DNA from 2 places in the Kitasatospora sp. NPDC056446 genome. Region 2 is predicted to be linked to the other one. Evidence: riboswitches for the same ligand, from Rfam matches in the RefSeq annotation. Region 2 holds a riboswitch; the other holds the start of a gene.
What was found. A riboswitch is a leader RNA that binds a small molecule or an ion and turns the genes downstream of it on or off. The one in region 2 is predicted to bind cyclic di-AMP.
Positions count from the first base shown of each region.

Region 1: another riboswitch for cyclic di-AMP. It lies ahead of ACFQ6N_RS03640 (M23 family metallopeptidase); the one in region 2 lies ahead of ACFQ6N_RS06040 (hypothetical protein).

Region 1 covers NZ_JBHTRF010000003.1:225,567-232,992, reverse strand. The annotation lists gene ACFQ6N_RS03670 (hypothetical protein) at 1-984, shown strand, start outside; gene ACFQ6N_RS03665 (GNAT family N-acetyltransferase) at 981-1,466, opposite strand; gene ACFQ6N_RS03660 (class I SAM-dependent methyltransferase) at 1,502-2,272, opposite strand; gene ACFQ6N_RS03655 (sensor domain-containing protein) at 2,409-3,149, opposite strand; gene ACFQ6N_RS03650 (GNAT family N-acetyltransferase) at 3,404-3,976, opposite strand; gene ACFQ6N_RS03645 (hypothetical protein) at 4,019-4,894, shown strand; gene ACFQ6N_RS03640 (M23 family metallopeptidase) at 4,982-5,830, opposite strand; cyclic di-AMP (ydaO/yuaA leader) riboswitch at 5,843-6,001, opposite strand; gene ACFQ6N_RS03635 (YiaA/YiaB family inner membrane protein) at 6,211-6,501, shown strand; gene ACFQ6N_RS03630 (alpha/beta fold hydrolase) at 6,619-7,426, shown strand, end outside.
Region 2 covers NZ_JBHTRF010000006.1:61,411-68,836, reverse strand. The annotation lists gene ACFQ6N_RS06060 (gamma-glutamylcyclotransferase) at 1-274, opposite strand, end outside; gene aceB (malate synthase A) at 420-2,099, opposite strand; gene ACFQ6N_RS06050 (IclR family transcriptional regulator) at 2,301-3,098, shown strand; gene ACFQ6N_RS06045 (hypothetical protein) at 3,269-3,928, shown strand; gene ACFQ6N_RS06040 (hypothetical protein) at 4,000-5,364, opposite strand; cyclic di-AMP (ydaO/yuaA leader) riboswitch at 5,366-5,532, opposite strand; gene ACFQ6N_RS06035 (esterase/lipase family protein) at 5,802-7,064, opposite strand; gene ACFQ6N_RS06030 (phenolic acid decarboxylase) at 7,358-7,426, shown strand, end outside.

The sequences.
Region 1 (7,426 bases), on a different contig from region 2:
GTGGTGGCCGGGGCCTCGGCGGTGCTCGGCGGCGGCCTGGGCTTCCTGTTCGGGGTGCCCCGGGTGCGCGGCAACTCCGGCGAACCGCAGGGCTCGTACGTGCCGAACACCAATCTGGAGCAGGTCTCGGACTGGCTGACCAAGGTGCTGCTGGGCGTCGGGCTGACCCAGCTCGGCTCGCTCGGCGAGCGGCTGCACGGGCTCGGCACGACCCTGGCGCCCGCCCTCGGCGGGGGCGACGCGGCGGTGCCGTTCGCGGCGGCGCTGGTGCTGTACTTCCTGGTCTTCGGCTTCCTGGCGGGCTGGCTGGTGACCCGGCTCGCGCTGCCCCGGGTGCTCAACGACGCCGACCAGGCCCTGGACCTCTTCCTCGCCGGGCAGGACCGCGACCGGCACGGTGACAAGGTGGGCGCGGACGACCTGCGGGTCCGCGCGATGCAGCAGCTCGGGCTGCTGGGCGGCAGCGCCGAGCAACCCGGCGCGCTGGCCGGGCAGTTGCCGCCGTCCTCGGGTACGCCGGCCGGGCCGGACGGTGTGGTGGCCGAGGTCCGCTCGACCGCGCGCCGGTCGGCGCTGACCGCCGACCAGGTGCGCGGCCTCTTCGCGGCCGGCTCGGAGGGCCGGCGGATCCAGGCGCTCGCGCTGATGCAGGGCGACCCGGCGCTGGCGGACCTGGCGAGCGTGCTGGAGGCGATCGAGCACCCGCGCTCGGACTTCGAGCAGTACCACGCGCTGCTGGCGGCCCGGGGGTTGCTCTCCCGGCTGCCGGCCGCCGGGGCCCAGCTGCTGCGGGACACGGTGACGGCGCGGCTGGTCGACCCGCAGGGCATCCCGTACGGCTCGGACCGCAGCTGGCTGGCGGAGAAGATCCTCTCCCGGCTGCCGGTGCCGGCGCCGGCACCGGCCGTCGTCCCGGCACAGCCCGGCCCGCCGGGCGCGGCGGCTCCGGCGGCGCCCGCGCCCGCCGCAGGGGGCGACTCCTAGCCGGTGGGCCGGGCCCTGTCCGCCGGCCCCGAGTCCTGGACGGTGAAGCGCAGTTCGGGCCGGTCCCAGGTGATCCTGCCCGCGGCGGGGAAGACACCGACGCGTTCGGCGCCCACCCGGAGGTAGAAGCGCTCGGCGGGCGGGTTGGAGACCACCTTGACGGTGGTGATCCCGATCCGGCGGGCCAGCTCCAGCAGGTGCCCGATCAGCAGCCGGCCGGTGCCCCGCCCCTGGGCTTCGTCCGCGACGAACATCAGGTCCAGCTCGGCGGGTTCGCGGATCAGGGCGTAGAAGCCGAGCAGGCCGCCGGTGTCCGGGTCGGAGGCGAGGAACACCTCGTGGCGGGCCAGGTAGTCGGGCGTCACCCGGTAGCCGTCGATCATCGGCGCGTACTCGCCGCGGTAGGCGGAGCAGGCGTGGATCAGCTCGGTGAGCCGTTCGGCGTCGGCCGTTTCGGCACGCCGGATCATCGTCTCGGTCATGCCGGGAGTATAGGATCGCTAGGGGGTTTCGACCATTACATATCGGATGCGCGCCGGGCCTGCTCCCGGTGGCGGCGGCCGGCGGCCCGCAGCACCAGGACCCGGCGGAGGCAGCCGCCCCCGGCCGGGGGCAGACGGTGGACCTCGCTGGCGATCCGGCGCTCACCGAGGGCGTACCGCAGCCGGTCGAGGTGCCCGCAGCGCCGGCCGCGCCCGTCGCACAGCGGCTGGACGCGGACCTCGCCGTCCGGGGCGGTGACCCGGACCAGCTCGGCCAGGGCCGCCAACTGGCGCTCGGGGCCGAACAGTTCGGGGTAGGCGAAGAGCAGGTAGCCGCTCAGGGTGAGGGCGAAGGTGCCGTCCGCGAAGGGCAGTCGGGGCAGCGCGGCGGCCACGTACCGCTGCGGGTGCGCGGCCGAGTCGGCGGCGAACAGCCGGCGGGCGCGGTCCCAGCTGCGCAGGTAGCGCTCGGACCGGCCGGGGTCGTCGGGGCGGTCGGGCCGGTGCGCGGGGTAGAGGTGCGGGCGGGCGGCCATCGCGGCGGCCATCGCCGCCCGGGCGGCCCGGGCGCGGTCCGCGACCTCCGGCAGCGGCAGCGCGTACGCCGGGTCGACGGCGATCACCCGGCAGCCGAGCCCGCGCGCCTCGGCGGCCAGTCCGGCCGCGCCGCCCGGGCAGTCCAGCAGCGGCCCGGACAGGGCGGCGAGCCCCGCCCGGGTGAGGCCGAACAGGGCGCAGTACTCGTCGAGCGGGCGGGAGGTGACCAGGACGTCCGGGGGTGCGGGGGGAATGCCTGCGGCGGCCACCCGGTCATCCGAACACGCGTCGGCCCCGGCCGCATCCGGAGCACGGACGGGGCCGGGGCCGACGCAGGGGCCGAGGCAGGGGGCCAGGGGGTAGCGGACAGGGGCCAGGGACCGGACCCGGGCCGGGAAGGCCCGCTCAGCGGCCGAGCAGCCCCTGGGCGGCCGCCCGGTTGACGTTGGTCAGGCCGCGGACCAGCTGCGCGGTGAGGAACACCACCAGCACCCCGACCAGCGACAGCCCGGCGATCTGCCAGGTCCCCTCGATGAAGTACTCGTGCCGGACGTGGTGGCTGTCGGTGAAGTCGAACACCCGGTACCCGCGCCACGGGGTGTAGGTCGGGAAGACCCAGTGGTAGGCCGGGTAGAGCGCCATCAGCCAGCCGAGCAGCAGGAACACCAGCGTCACGGTGAAGCTGAAGATCGCCCAGGGGAACATCACCACCTGGTACAGCGCGGCCTTCCAGCCCGCCCCGTCCGCCAGCCGCGCGGTGACCGCGCCCCAGTTGCCCTGGCGGATCCGGCGCACCGCCTTCGGGCCGGGGACGTCCAGGGCCAGCATGCCGCGCACCCGGGCCCGCTCCAGCCGGCCGAAGCCGCGGCCGGCGGTGGTCAGGCCGGCCAGCACCGGCAGGCCGACGGCGGTGACGACGGTGGCGAGGCCGACGCAGAACAGGGTGATCGTGACGACGAAGCCGGCTATCGCCACCGGCAGGCCGCTGAACGCGTAGCCGATCTCGCGGTAGTAGTGCGCGGAGAACGGCGCCCGCCAGAAGGCCGGCGGCTGCTCGGTCCGGTGGGCCCGGACGGGGTGCGGGTCGTCGCCGCGACCGCCCAGGACGTCCCACTCGTCGTCCCGCATGCTTCGGCTGCTGCTCATGTCCCCGGCCCCCGGCCCCTCGTTCTGGCGTGTTCTGACGGTCGCCCGCGTTCGCTGACGACGTCCAGTCTGGCCGAGGGCCCAGGCCGGGGGGCATCCGGAGGCCTGGCGGATCGGGGGTGGGGTTAACCCCCGGGTCCGTTGCGGGCCCCGCCGCCCGGGGCGACACGGCCCTGGCGGGGCGACGCGGCCCTGGCGGGGCGGGCGGGGCGGCGCGGTCGGGGCGGCACTCGGCCCGGGCGGGCCGGAGGCGCTCAGCCGGCCGAGCCCGGCCACTCGTCGGCGAGCAGCGAGTAGAGGTACGAGTCGGACCAGACGCCGCCCTTGAGCTGGTCGTGCCGCGCCCGCCCCTCCAGCCGGAACCCGAGCCTGGTCAGCACCTTGACGGAGGCCGCGTTGTCCACGTCGACCCAGGCCGCCAGCCGGTGCACGTCCAGGCCGCGGAAGGCGAGGTCGCAGAGCAGGCCGGCGATCTCGCCCGCGTAGCCGAGCCCCCAGAACTCCCGGCCGAGGACGTAGCCGAGGTGGGCGGAGCGGTGCTTCCCGAGGGTGAGCGAGGCGTGCGCGATCGGCGTCGCGTCCGCCGGCTCCGCCGCGTCGGCGAGCCTGGTGACGGCGAGCCGGTAGGTGTCCCGCTCCCCGGCCATCGCCTCCTCCAGGTAGAGCTCCACCTGGTCGGCGCAGGTCTCCCGGTCGCGCGGCTCGAAGGGCAGGTAGCGGGTGACCTCCGGGTCGCCGAAGAGCGCGTGCAGCGCGTCCACGTCGCCGTCGGTGTGGTGGTACTCGCGGATGGCCAGCCGGGGGCCGGTGAGTCGTACGGGGACCATGGCTGCCGACCCTACCGGCACCCGGCGGCTACCGTTCGGACTATGAACGACGAAGACCTGCGGCTCGCCCCGCGCACCAGGGCCGCCGACCTGCTCGCCTGGGCGGACGGGCAGGACCGCGCTCCGGTGGCCGAGGGGCCGCTGCGCGCGGTCCTGGCGCTGCTGGAGCTGGGCGAGGGCAGGATGCACGACGGCTGGCCCGAACTGACCTCCGACGCGGTGGAGCACCTGCTGTACGAGCGGCTCCACCTGTACGTCCAACCCGCGCCCGAGGAGGACCCGCTCGCGTACGGCGACGCCGTCCGGCTGCTGGTCGACCACCAGCGGGCGGTCCGGCGGCTGAACGCCAAGCGCCAGGAGCGGCTGCACGCGGAGGCCGAGTGGCAGGGCGAGGTCGCGGCCGGGCTGCTGCGCCGCGCCGACCTGGTGACCTGGCCCCGGCTGTACGCGCTGCTGCTGCACGCGTACGGGGTGGACGTCGCGGACCCGGAGGCGGTGCGGGACTGGCTGGCCGGTTTCGGCGGGCTCGCCGAGGAGGAACGGCTGGCCGCGTTCGAGGCGCTGGCACCGGCGGGCTGGCTGGACGAGCCGGACGAGCGGGGCTGGGGGCCCGGCCGGGTGCTGTCGGTGGGCATGGCCACGGACGGCGCGCGCCGGCTGCTGGAGCAGGGCCTGATGCGGCGCAGCTACCGCAACCTGGCCGAGCTGACGGCGCTCGGGCGGCCGATGCCGGACGAACTGGCCGGGGACTTCGGGCGGTTCGAGGAGGCCGCGGTCGCCGTGGCGCTCGACCTGTTCGGGGAGTGGACGGTGCCCGGGCTGCCCCGGCTGCTGCTGGAGGAGTTCCCGGAGCTGGCGCCGGAGCCGGGCCAGGAGGAGATCGACGCGTACCTGGCGCAGTTGCCCGCCGAGGACTGAGGCGCAGCGGAGAGCCCTCGGCCGCGTGTGCGGCCGGGGGCTCTCGGGCTTCCGGGACTCTCAGGGCTTCGGGCTCCCGGGCCTTCGCTACGGGTTGAGGCCGCGCTGCTGGAGCCAGGGCTCCGGGTCGACCGGGGCGCCGCCGCCGGGGCGGACCTCCAGGTGCAGGTGCGGGCCGGTGACGTTGCCCGTCGCGCCGACCTTGCCGATCTGCTGGCCGGAGGTGACCTTGCCGGTGCCCTTGATGATCGAGGAGAGGTGGCAGTACCAGATCTCGGTGCCGTCGGGCAGCGTCTCGACGATCCGGTAGCCGTACGAACCGGACCAGCCGGCCGAGGTGATGGTGCCCTGGCCGAGCGCGTACACCGGGGTGCCGGTGTCGGCGGCGAAGTCCAGGCCGGTGTGCAGGTTGGCCCAGTAGCGGGCGCTCTGGCCGTAGTGGGCGGAGAGCCGGTAGTCCTTCACCGGGAGGGTGAGGGCGGCGGCCTGGGCCCGTTCGGCCTCCTCGGCGGCGCGCTTGGCCTCGGCCTCCTTGGCGGCGGCCTTGGCCTCGGCCTCCTGCGCGGCCTGCACCCGGGCGCTCTCCTCGGCGGCGGTGCGCTGGCTGTCGGCCTGCTGCTGGATGCGGGCGGCGAGGGCGAGGCCGGGGTCGGCGGCGAGGGCGACCGGGGTCTCGTCCGGGCTCTCGACGGCGGGGGCGGCGGCCGGGGTGGCCGAGGCGAAGCCGGTGGCGCCCAGGGTGGCGGCGACGGCGGTGACGCCGAGCAGTGGGGAGGCTCCGCGGGTCTGACGCGGCATCCGGTGGCGGTTGGTCTCGGCCTCGGGGCCGAGGAGTCCGGGGCCGTGGAACTCGGGGCCGTCCGTACCGGGGTGGTCGAGGAGCCGGGTACCGGCTGCGGGGCCGGCCGGGTGTGCCGGGGTGTGCGTCGACGCCACGGAGGCGCGCTCCTTTCCTTCCTTCGCGCCTACCGGGTTAGCTGACGGGTTCGGAGCAGGAAGGTCTCCTACGGCCGGGCCGGAGCCCCGCCGATTCACCCCAAGGAACGTGGTTCCCCGGCTCCCTGACCTGCCCGGAGGCCGGTCTGCGGGATTAGGCGACGGCGCACGGTGCCGTCTGGGTACGGCGTTGACGACCGCGCTGCGTTATCAAACGTTAATCCTAGGACGCCCTGATTCCAAGCCATCCGTCCGGGACGGCTGTGGAACACGTGATCGGACGTCAACGAACGACCCCTCACCGGGGCACCCGATCCGAGCACTCCATCTGAGTACTCCTACTCATGTGCGAGCCGCCCGCACGGCCGCATCCTGGCGCCATGAGCGCACCGATGCAGAACCGCACCACGGCCGCGTACTACATCCAGGCCATCCTCTCCTTCGCCCTCTCCGGCACCGCCCTCGCCGTCGGGATCGCCTACCTGCCGGTCGGCGGATGGACCCGGGCCTTCCTCGGGATCGGCCTCCTCTACACCGTCACCTCCGCGTTCACCCTGGCGAAGGTGATCCGGGACCGGCACGAGTCCAACGAGATCGTCAGCCGGGTCGACCAGGCCCGCCTGGAGAAGCTGCTGAGCGAGCACGACCCGTTCCGGGCGGACGGGGTCTGAGGCGCGCGCGGCCCGCCGTCGGTACCAGTGCTTGACGGCTAAGGCTATTAGCCTTAGCTTTATGGCTATCGGCAGTATTCGCCGATGCCCCGCAGCGGCGGACCGAGGAGGCCCACCATGAACGCCACCACCCCGAGCACCCGGTACCTGGACGTCCCCGGCGGACGGATCGCCTTCGACGACACCCGCCCGGACGACGGCACCCACCAGGGCGACGCCGCCCCCGTCGTCCTGCTCCCCGGGATGCTCGACAGCCGGGCCGCGTACCGGCACCTCCGCCCGCTGCTCACCGCCGCCGGCCACCGGGTCGTCACCATGGACCTGCGCGGCTTCGGCGAGTCCTCGATCGCCTGGGACGACTACGGCCCGGCCGCCCTCGCCGACGACGTCCTCGCCCTGCTCGACCACCTCGGCATCCCGCGCGCCGTCCTCGCCGGGAACTCCTACACCGGCGCCACCGTCGTCAAGGCCGCCGGGGACGCGCCGGAACGGGTCGCCGGGATCGTCCTGATCGACGCCTTCGTCGAGAACCCCGAACCGGGCGCCCTGATGCGCGGCGCCATGGGCCTGATGGGCGCGGCGCTCGTCCACTGGCCGGCCTTCTGGGGCTTCTACCTGCGCCGGATGGCCTTCCCCGGCGCCAAGCCCGCCGACTTCGACGGGTACGTCGACGGCCTGGTCGCCGCCCTGCGCACGCCCGGCCGCAAGACCGCCACCCGCGGGTACGTCGGCGGGGACTCCTCGCCGACCGGCTGGACGGCGGCCGTGCGGTGCCCGGCGCTGGTCGTCATGGGCAGCAAGGACCCCGACTTCCCGAAGCCGGAACTCGTCGCCGACCGGCAGGCCGCGGCGCTCGGCGCCCGCAAGGCGATGATCGAGGGGTCCGGCCACTACCCGATGGCCGACAACCCGCGGGCCACCGCCG
Region 2 (7,426 bases):
GCTTGATCACGCCCAGCTCCAGCTCGCGCGGCTCGCCGGGCAGGATGACGTCCCGCAGCCGCTCCAGGCTGATGTCGTACAGCTCGCCCTCGATGGCGGTGTCGACGTCCGGGGCGGGCAGCAGGCCCGGGCAGACGTCCGTCCCGCCGCTGTGGTCGATGGAGAAGAAGCGGTAGCCGGGGGCGGTCCTGGCCGGGCCGATCAGCGCGTCGGCGACCTTGGCGTGGAACGGGCCACCGGCCATCGCCTGGCCGTTGAAGAAGATGCGCGGCATGGGTGGAACTCCTCGTCGGGAAGCGGCCGTTCCGTACGGCGACGAGAGGACAGGTGGGTTCGTCGCCGTACGGAACGGAGTAACGGGCCGCCGGAGTGCTACAGCCCGGCAGGCGGCAGCGGTGGCACCGGCGGATAGATTGGGCTCAGCCCAGGAGGGGGAGCGCGGGGAGGGTCAGGAAGTCCGCGAACTCCTCGGCCAGGGCGACCTGTTCGAAGAGCTGGGCGGCCTCGCGCCAGCGGCCGGCGCTGTAGGCCTCCTCGCCCGAGTCGGCGAGCAGTTCGGCCAGTTCCGCGGCGACCATGGCGCGGACCAGTTCGGCGGTGGCCTTCTCGCCGGTGTCGGACAGCACGACTCCGTTGTGGATCCACTGCCAGATCTGCGAGCGGGAGATCTCCGCGGTGGCGGCGTCCTCCATCATGTCGAAGATGCCGACCGCACCCATCCCGCGCAGCCACGCCTCGATGTAGCGGACGCCGACCTGGACGGCGTTGTGCAGCCCCGCGCGGGTGCAGGTGCCGCCGGCGCCTGCGATGTCGAGCAGCTGGGCGGCGGTGACCGGCTCGGAGGGGCCCGGGTTGTCCTTCTGGTGCGGCCGCTCGCCGAGCACGGCGTCGAAGCAGGCCCGGGCGACGGGCACCAGGTCCGGGTGGGCGACCCAGGAGCCGTCGAAGCCGTTGCCGGCCTCGCGGTCCTTGTCGGCCCTGACCTTCTCCAGCGCGGCCGCGTTGACCTCGGGGTCCTTGCGGCTGGGGATGAACGCGGCCATGCCGCCGATCGCGTGGGCGCCGCGCTTGTGGCAGGTCCGCACCAGCAGTCGGGTGTAGGCGGCCATGAAGGGCGAGGCCATGGTGACGCTGTTGCGGTCGGGCAGGATGTAGTGCTCGCCGGCGTCGCGGAAGTTCTTGACGATGGAGAACAGGTAGTCCCAGCGCCCGGCGTTGAGGCCGGCGGCGTGGTCGCGCAGCTCGTAGAGGATCTCGTCCATCTCGAAGGCCGCGGTGATGGTCTCGATCAGCACGGTGGCCCGGATGGTGCCGTGCGGGATGCCGAGTTCGGCCTGGGCGTGGGTGAACACGTCGTTCCAGAGCCGGGCTTCGAGGTGGCTCTCGGTCTTGGGCAGGTAGAAGTACGGCCCGGAGTTGGGGTCGTCGGAGCCCTTGGCGAGCAGCCGGGCGGCGTTGTGGAAGAAGTAGAGCCCGAAGTCCAGGAAGGCGCCGGCGACCGGGGTGCCGTCGACCAGCAGGTGGTTCTCGTCGAGGTGCCAGCCGCGCGGGCGGACCACGACGGTGGCGAGTTCGGCGGCGGGCTTGAGGGTGTACGCCTTGCCGGCCGGGGTGGTGAAGTCGATCCGGCCCTCGTAGGCGTCGATCAGGTTGACCTGGCCGCTGACCACGTTCTCCCAGGTCGGGGAGGTGGCGTCCTCGAAGTCGGCGAGCCAGATCCGCGCGCCGGAGTTGAGGGCGTTGATGACCATCTTGCGGTCGGTCGGGCCGGTGATCTCGACCCGGCGGTCCTGGAGGGCGCGCGGTGCCTCGGCGACCTTCCAGTCCCCGGCCCGGATGCCGGCGGTCGCGGGGAGGAAGTCCAGTGTGCCGGTCGCCGCGATCTCGGCGCGGCGGGCCTTGCGCCCGGCCAGGAGCTCCTGCCGGCGGCCCTCGAAGGCGCGATGGAGTCCGACGACGAAGGCGACCGCCTCCGGAGTGAGCACCTCCTCCGCCCGGTGGACGCGCGGGCCGGCGACGGTGACGACCGGAGCGGCGGTGGAAGTGCGTGGGGGTACCCCCGGCCGGAGGCTGGGGGAGGGCCCCTGATCTGCAGCCATGAGCAGGACACTCCTAAGACGGTTGAGCCTGGCGAAGGGAGCTCCGGTGGGAGCCTCCTCGGGAACTTCCTCGATCGATACCCGCCTGTCGGCGAGATCGATTCTGTAAGGTGGAGACTAGTTTCCGCGATACAGAATTTCAACGATTTGTTGAAGAGGTCGCCGGGACTCTACTCCTCCCCGACAGCGAAGGGAACGCCGGTGGTTGCGACCCCCGACACAGCATCGACGACGGGCGCCGACCGTGCGAGCGGCGGCGTGCAGTCCGTCGAGCGCGCCTTCCAACTCCTGGAGGCGCTGGCCGACTCCGGCGGCGTGGCCACGCTCAGCGAACTGTCCACCACGTCCGGCCTCCCCATGCCGACCATCCACCGACTGGTTCGTACCCTCGTCCAGCAGGGCTATGTCCGCCAGGACACCGCGCGCCGCTACACCCTCGGCCCCCGGCTGATCCGGCTCGGCGAGACCTCCGGCCGGCTGCTCGGCAGCTGGGCCCGCCCCTACCTGGCCGAACTCATGGAGGCCACCGGCGAGACCGCCAACCTGGCGGTGCTGGAGGGCGGCGAGGTGGTGTACGTCGGGCAGGTGCAGTCGCGGCGCTCGATGCGGATGTTCACCGAGGTCGGGCGGCGGGTCCAGCCGCACTGCACCGGCGTCGGCAAGGCGCTGCTCGCCCAGCTCCCCGAGGACGAGGCGCGCGCCGTGCTCGGCCCCAACCCGCTGCCCGCGCACACCGAGTACACGGTCACCGACCCGCAGGAGCTGATGCGCCAGCTCGCCGAGGCGCGCGAGCGCGGCTACGTGGTCGACGACCAGGAGCAGGAGATCGGCGTCCGCTGCATCGCGCTCGCCGTCCCGGGCGCGCCGACGCCCACCGCGCTCTCGGTCTCCGGACCGGAGGCCCGCATCAGGGCCCTGGAGGAACAGGCCGGGGCCGCCTCGCTGGTGCCGGTGATGCACGAGATCGCGACCCGGCTCGGGCAGGTCCTCGCTCCCTGACGAAACGTCAACCTCCGGTGCCGCCAGGAGAGGCCGGAAGGCCGCCCGGCGTCCGCCGTTCGGGCGGACGCCGGGCGGGTTGCGCGCCCGTCCCGACGACGCCCGGCCACCCTGGTGCGGACGCGGTCCGCGACGGCGCGGACGGCCGGCACGAGGGCAGGGTGAACGGCATGGAGCACCAGGGAGTGCGCGACACCGTACGGTTCGGCACCAGGCACAGGAGGTTCGGCACGGGCGGGACGGTCGCGGCGGTGGCCGCCGTGGCGGCGGGCTGCGCCGTGGCGGTACTGGCCACCGGCCCGTCCTGGGCCCTCCGGCAGCCGGAACCCCGCCCGACGGTGGAGGTCGTCGCGCCGGGCGCGCCCGAGGCGTCCGTCCTGCCGGCGGTGGTCGGGGCGTCCACCCTGCCCGTCGTGGTCGCCGCGCCGTCCGACTCCGACCTGGAGGTGATCCGGCTCGACCCGGACCCGGCGCCGCCCGGCGAGACCACCACCATCCACGCCTTCGTCGCCAACCGGGGCCCGGACACCACCGCCTCGCCCTTCACGGTGGTGGTCACCCTGCCGAAGGGCGTCACCCCCGAGGGCCCGTACTTCCCCGAGGACTGCGAGGTCGCGGAGCACGGCCGGCAGGTGCGCTGCGTCTTCGGCCCCGGGCTGAAGGAGGGGCGCAGCGCGACCGCGCTCGTCCCGGTCCTGCTCTCCCCCGACCTGCCGCTGGGCACGCTGGTCGGCGGCTCGGTCGCGGTGCGCAGCGCGGACGACCGGGACGGGGACAACAACCGGCAGCCGTTCGACATCAGGGTCGTCGAGACGGCTGCCGGTTCCTGAACGCGGACGGCACCGGGGAGGACGGCCGGTCCGGGAAAGGGCCGTCCTCCCCGGCCACGAGGGCGCGGGGCCTAGCGGTAGACGCGGACGTAGTCGGCGGCCATGGTGATCGGGGCGGTCCCCTGCGGCGCGGGGTGGTACTGCCCGGCGCACACCGAGAGGTTGAGGATCAGGTACGCCGACCAGTTGGCGCCCACGCCCTTGCCGTCCGAGTGGACCTTGACGCCGTTGACGTACCAGTCCACCGAGTTGGCGCCGTAGTAGGTGCCGATGGTCACCCACTGGTCCTTCGCGACGGCGCTCGCGTCGGTGTAGTACTTCGGGGTGCCCGGGTTGACGTGGTTGGTCAGCTCCAGCAGGTTCGGGTTGTCGGGGTGGTACTCGAAGGAGTCGATCTCCCCGTTGCCGTTCTTCCAGGTCCACAGGGCCGGCCAGGCACCGGTGCCGGCGGGCAGCTTGACCCGGGTCTCGGCGTAGTCGCCGGTCTTGACCTGGAAGCCCTCGCTGGAGCCCTCCGTGGTCAGGAAGCCGGTGTTCCAGGACTGCTTGCCGTTCTCCAGGGTCGGGCCGCCGGGGGTGGCGGTGAAGGTGGCGACCCCGTTCGCGACGCTGACGTTGTTCTTGTTCAGCCAGTCCAGCTTGTTGTCGTCCGGGTTGTGGTTCCCGTACTTGTACGAGGTGCTCTTGTCGCCGACCCAGCGCTGGCCCCAGGAGATCGGGCCGTTGAACTCGTCGGACCAGGTCAGCGACTTGCCGGCGACCGGGGAGGACGGCGCGGGGGTGCTCGGGCTCGCGGTGGCGCTCGGGCTGGGGCTGGGGGCCGTGGTGGGGCTGGGCGCTGTGGTGGGGCTGGGCGTCGCGGTGGGCGTCTCGGTGGGCTTCGGGGCCGGGGTGGCGGTCTTGGTCGGCGCCGGGGTGGGGGTGGGAGTGGCCGTCGGGGTCGGGGTCGGGGTCGGGGTCGGGGTGCCGGTGGCCGAGACCACCAGCTGCTGCGAGGGCAGGTTGTGCCAGGCGCCGCCGAGGTCCTGCCAGAAGCCGAACTGGGTGTACGTCCCGGCGGGCAGGGTGCGTGCACCGCTGGTGAAGTTCACTCCGCTCGGGCAGATCTGCACGTTGGAGGCGTTGCCGGGGAAGTCGAGGTTGGTGCCGCGCGCGTCGCGCACGCCCACGCCGACGGTCTTCGCCGTGAAGCAGGCCGAGGAGTGCAGGGCGAGCGACGCGGTGGTGGCCTTGCCCGCGACCATGGCGGCGGGGGCGAGGCGGTCCTGGGTGACGGTGGGCGCGGTGGCGGCCTGGGCACCGGTGACGGACGGCAGTCCGAGCAGGCCGGCGCCGCTGATGGCGAGCGCCCCGGTGGCGGCGAAGGCGGCGTTGCGGCCGCGGTGGGTCGGACGGGCGTGGCGCGGCGCGCGGCGCCGGGCGGCAGGCTGGGGCATGAGAGGACCTCTGCGACGCCGGCGAGGTTAGCTGTCGGGTTCGGGCTGCAGTTGGCCCGGCCGCCTGTGGAGCGGCTTCACCCCTAGCCTCGGCCCGTACACGGTTGCGCACGGGCCGGGCGCCGACCTTGGTTCCCCCGCTCCTGTCCGCTGTGGTGCTCGGTGACCCGCCGACGGGTGGACAGGACTAGGCGTCCCGGCGGCGGGGTCCGCGGGGGCGGACGACCGTTGCAGGCTAGGCAGGCCGTACGTGAACGGACAACTGTCTCGGGCCGGTTGTCGCACAGCTCACAGTGGTGTCGATCAACGACACTGCGTGGCGGCCGAGTTGATCACTTCGCGCGCGCCGGTGGAGCGGTTCGGTGCGGTGGGGTGCGGCTCGGTGTCGGCGTCGGCGTCGGTGCGGCTCGGCCTCGGTTCGGCTCGGCGGAGCGGCCTCAGCCCAGCCAGGCGTCGACCTGGCTCTCGGCCTCCGGCGCCCAGGCCAGCTCCAGGTGGTTGAGGCCGCTCAGCAGCCGGGTGCCGCCGACCGTCGCGATACCGGTGGTGTCCAGGGCGCTCGCGGTGAAGACGATCCCGTCGCTCGGGCCCCGGTTCTCGTCGAGCACGCCCGGGATGTCGGCCGACCCGCCCGCCAGCAGGTAGGTGCGCACCGCGGGCGGGATCCCGGCCTGCTGGAGCGGGGCGATCAGCGAGCCCGCGTCGATCGCCGCCTGGATGCCCTGGCCGGAGGTGTAGAAGCCCTGGCCGCCGTAGTAGGTGGTCCACCAGTCCTGGGCGGTGGTGTCCACCCCGTACTTCCCGTCCCAGCGGGCGAGCAGCTGGCGCTGGCCCGGGTAGCAGTCGTACCCGCCGGTCGGCAGCACGCCGAGGCAGGGCTGCGCCGTGTACGTGCCGTAGCAGGTCATGTACAGGTGCGGGGACGGCGCGTTGGCGCTGCCGCCGCAGGCCGGCCAGGTGGCGAGGTCGAAGGACCAGCCGTGCGCGTACACGTAGTCGAGCCCGCCGTTCGGCCCCCCGAGCGTGACCAGGCGGCGCACGTCGCCCGCGTACGCCCTCCCCCACGACGGCCGCACCGAGGACACGTACGCCCGGGCGGCGACCTCGCCCTTGCTCCAGGCCACCACGTCGACCTGGGGCACCCCGAGGCGGGCCCGGATCAGCGCGATCGCGTCGCCGACGGCCTGCGCCTGGAGCAGGTTGTCGCCGTGCTTGTGGGCGAAGCCGACGGCGAAGACCCGGTGGCCGGTACCGGCGAGGTACTGGGCGAGACCGGTGGACGGGCAGGAGGCCGCGCCGCAGGCGCCGGACTCCCCCGGGTTCGCCCAGGCCCGGTCGGCGTTGTCGTTGGCGCCGTGGACCAGCAGGACGGGGGTCGCGCGGCCGCCGGTGTCCCAGCCGGCGGCGGAGTAGAGCAGGAAGCGGCCGGAGGAGGGCTCGCCGGTGCCGAAGTACGTCCGCCGGGCGCCGTCCTGGTCGCCGCGCCCGTCGGACGGGAACTGCTCGGTGCGGAAGCCGGGGGTGGTGTCGAGGTAGCGCTCGACCTTGGCCCAGCCGTTGCCAGGGGCGGGGAAGGCGGCCTCCAGGGTGAGGGAGGCGGTGGCCGCCCGGCTCGCGGGGGTGCCGAGGAGGAGGGCGGCGAGGCTCAGGAGGACGACGGCGAGCGCGGTGGGGGCGCGCCGCGTGCGGATACGTCGCATGGGGGTACGTCTCGTGGGGGTACGTCGCATGGGGACGTGCCGTGCGGGAACGTGCCGTGCGGGGGCCGGTCTCGTGGGGGCTGGTCTCATGGGCCGGACGGTAGGACCGGCGCACTCCGGGTGCCCATGTGCCGGTCGCACACCCCGGCGGACGGCACGATGGCGGACCGTACCGTGGCAAAGGTCGGACCGAGTGCACCCGGTCGGATAAATTGGGGGTCCGACATCTTCCGCAGTGCACAAGAGCGCCGAACCCGGAAGCGCCTAGCCCAGAAACGAGGCCCCGCCCAGCCATGACCGCGCCCCTGCCCGCCTTCGCCGGCCGTACCTACGTCTTCCGGGCCGACAACGGCGCGGCGTTC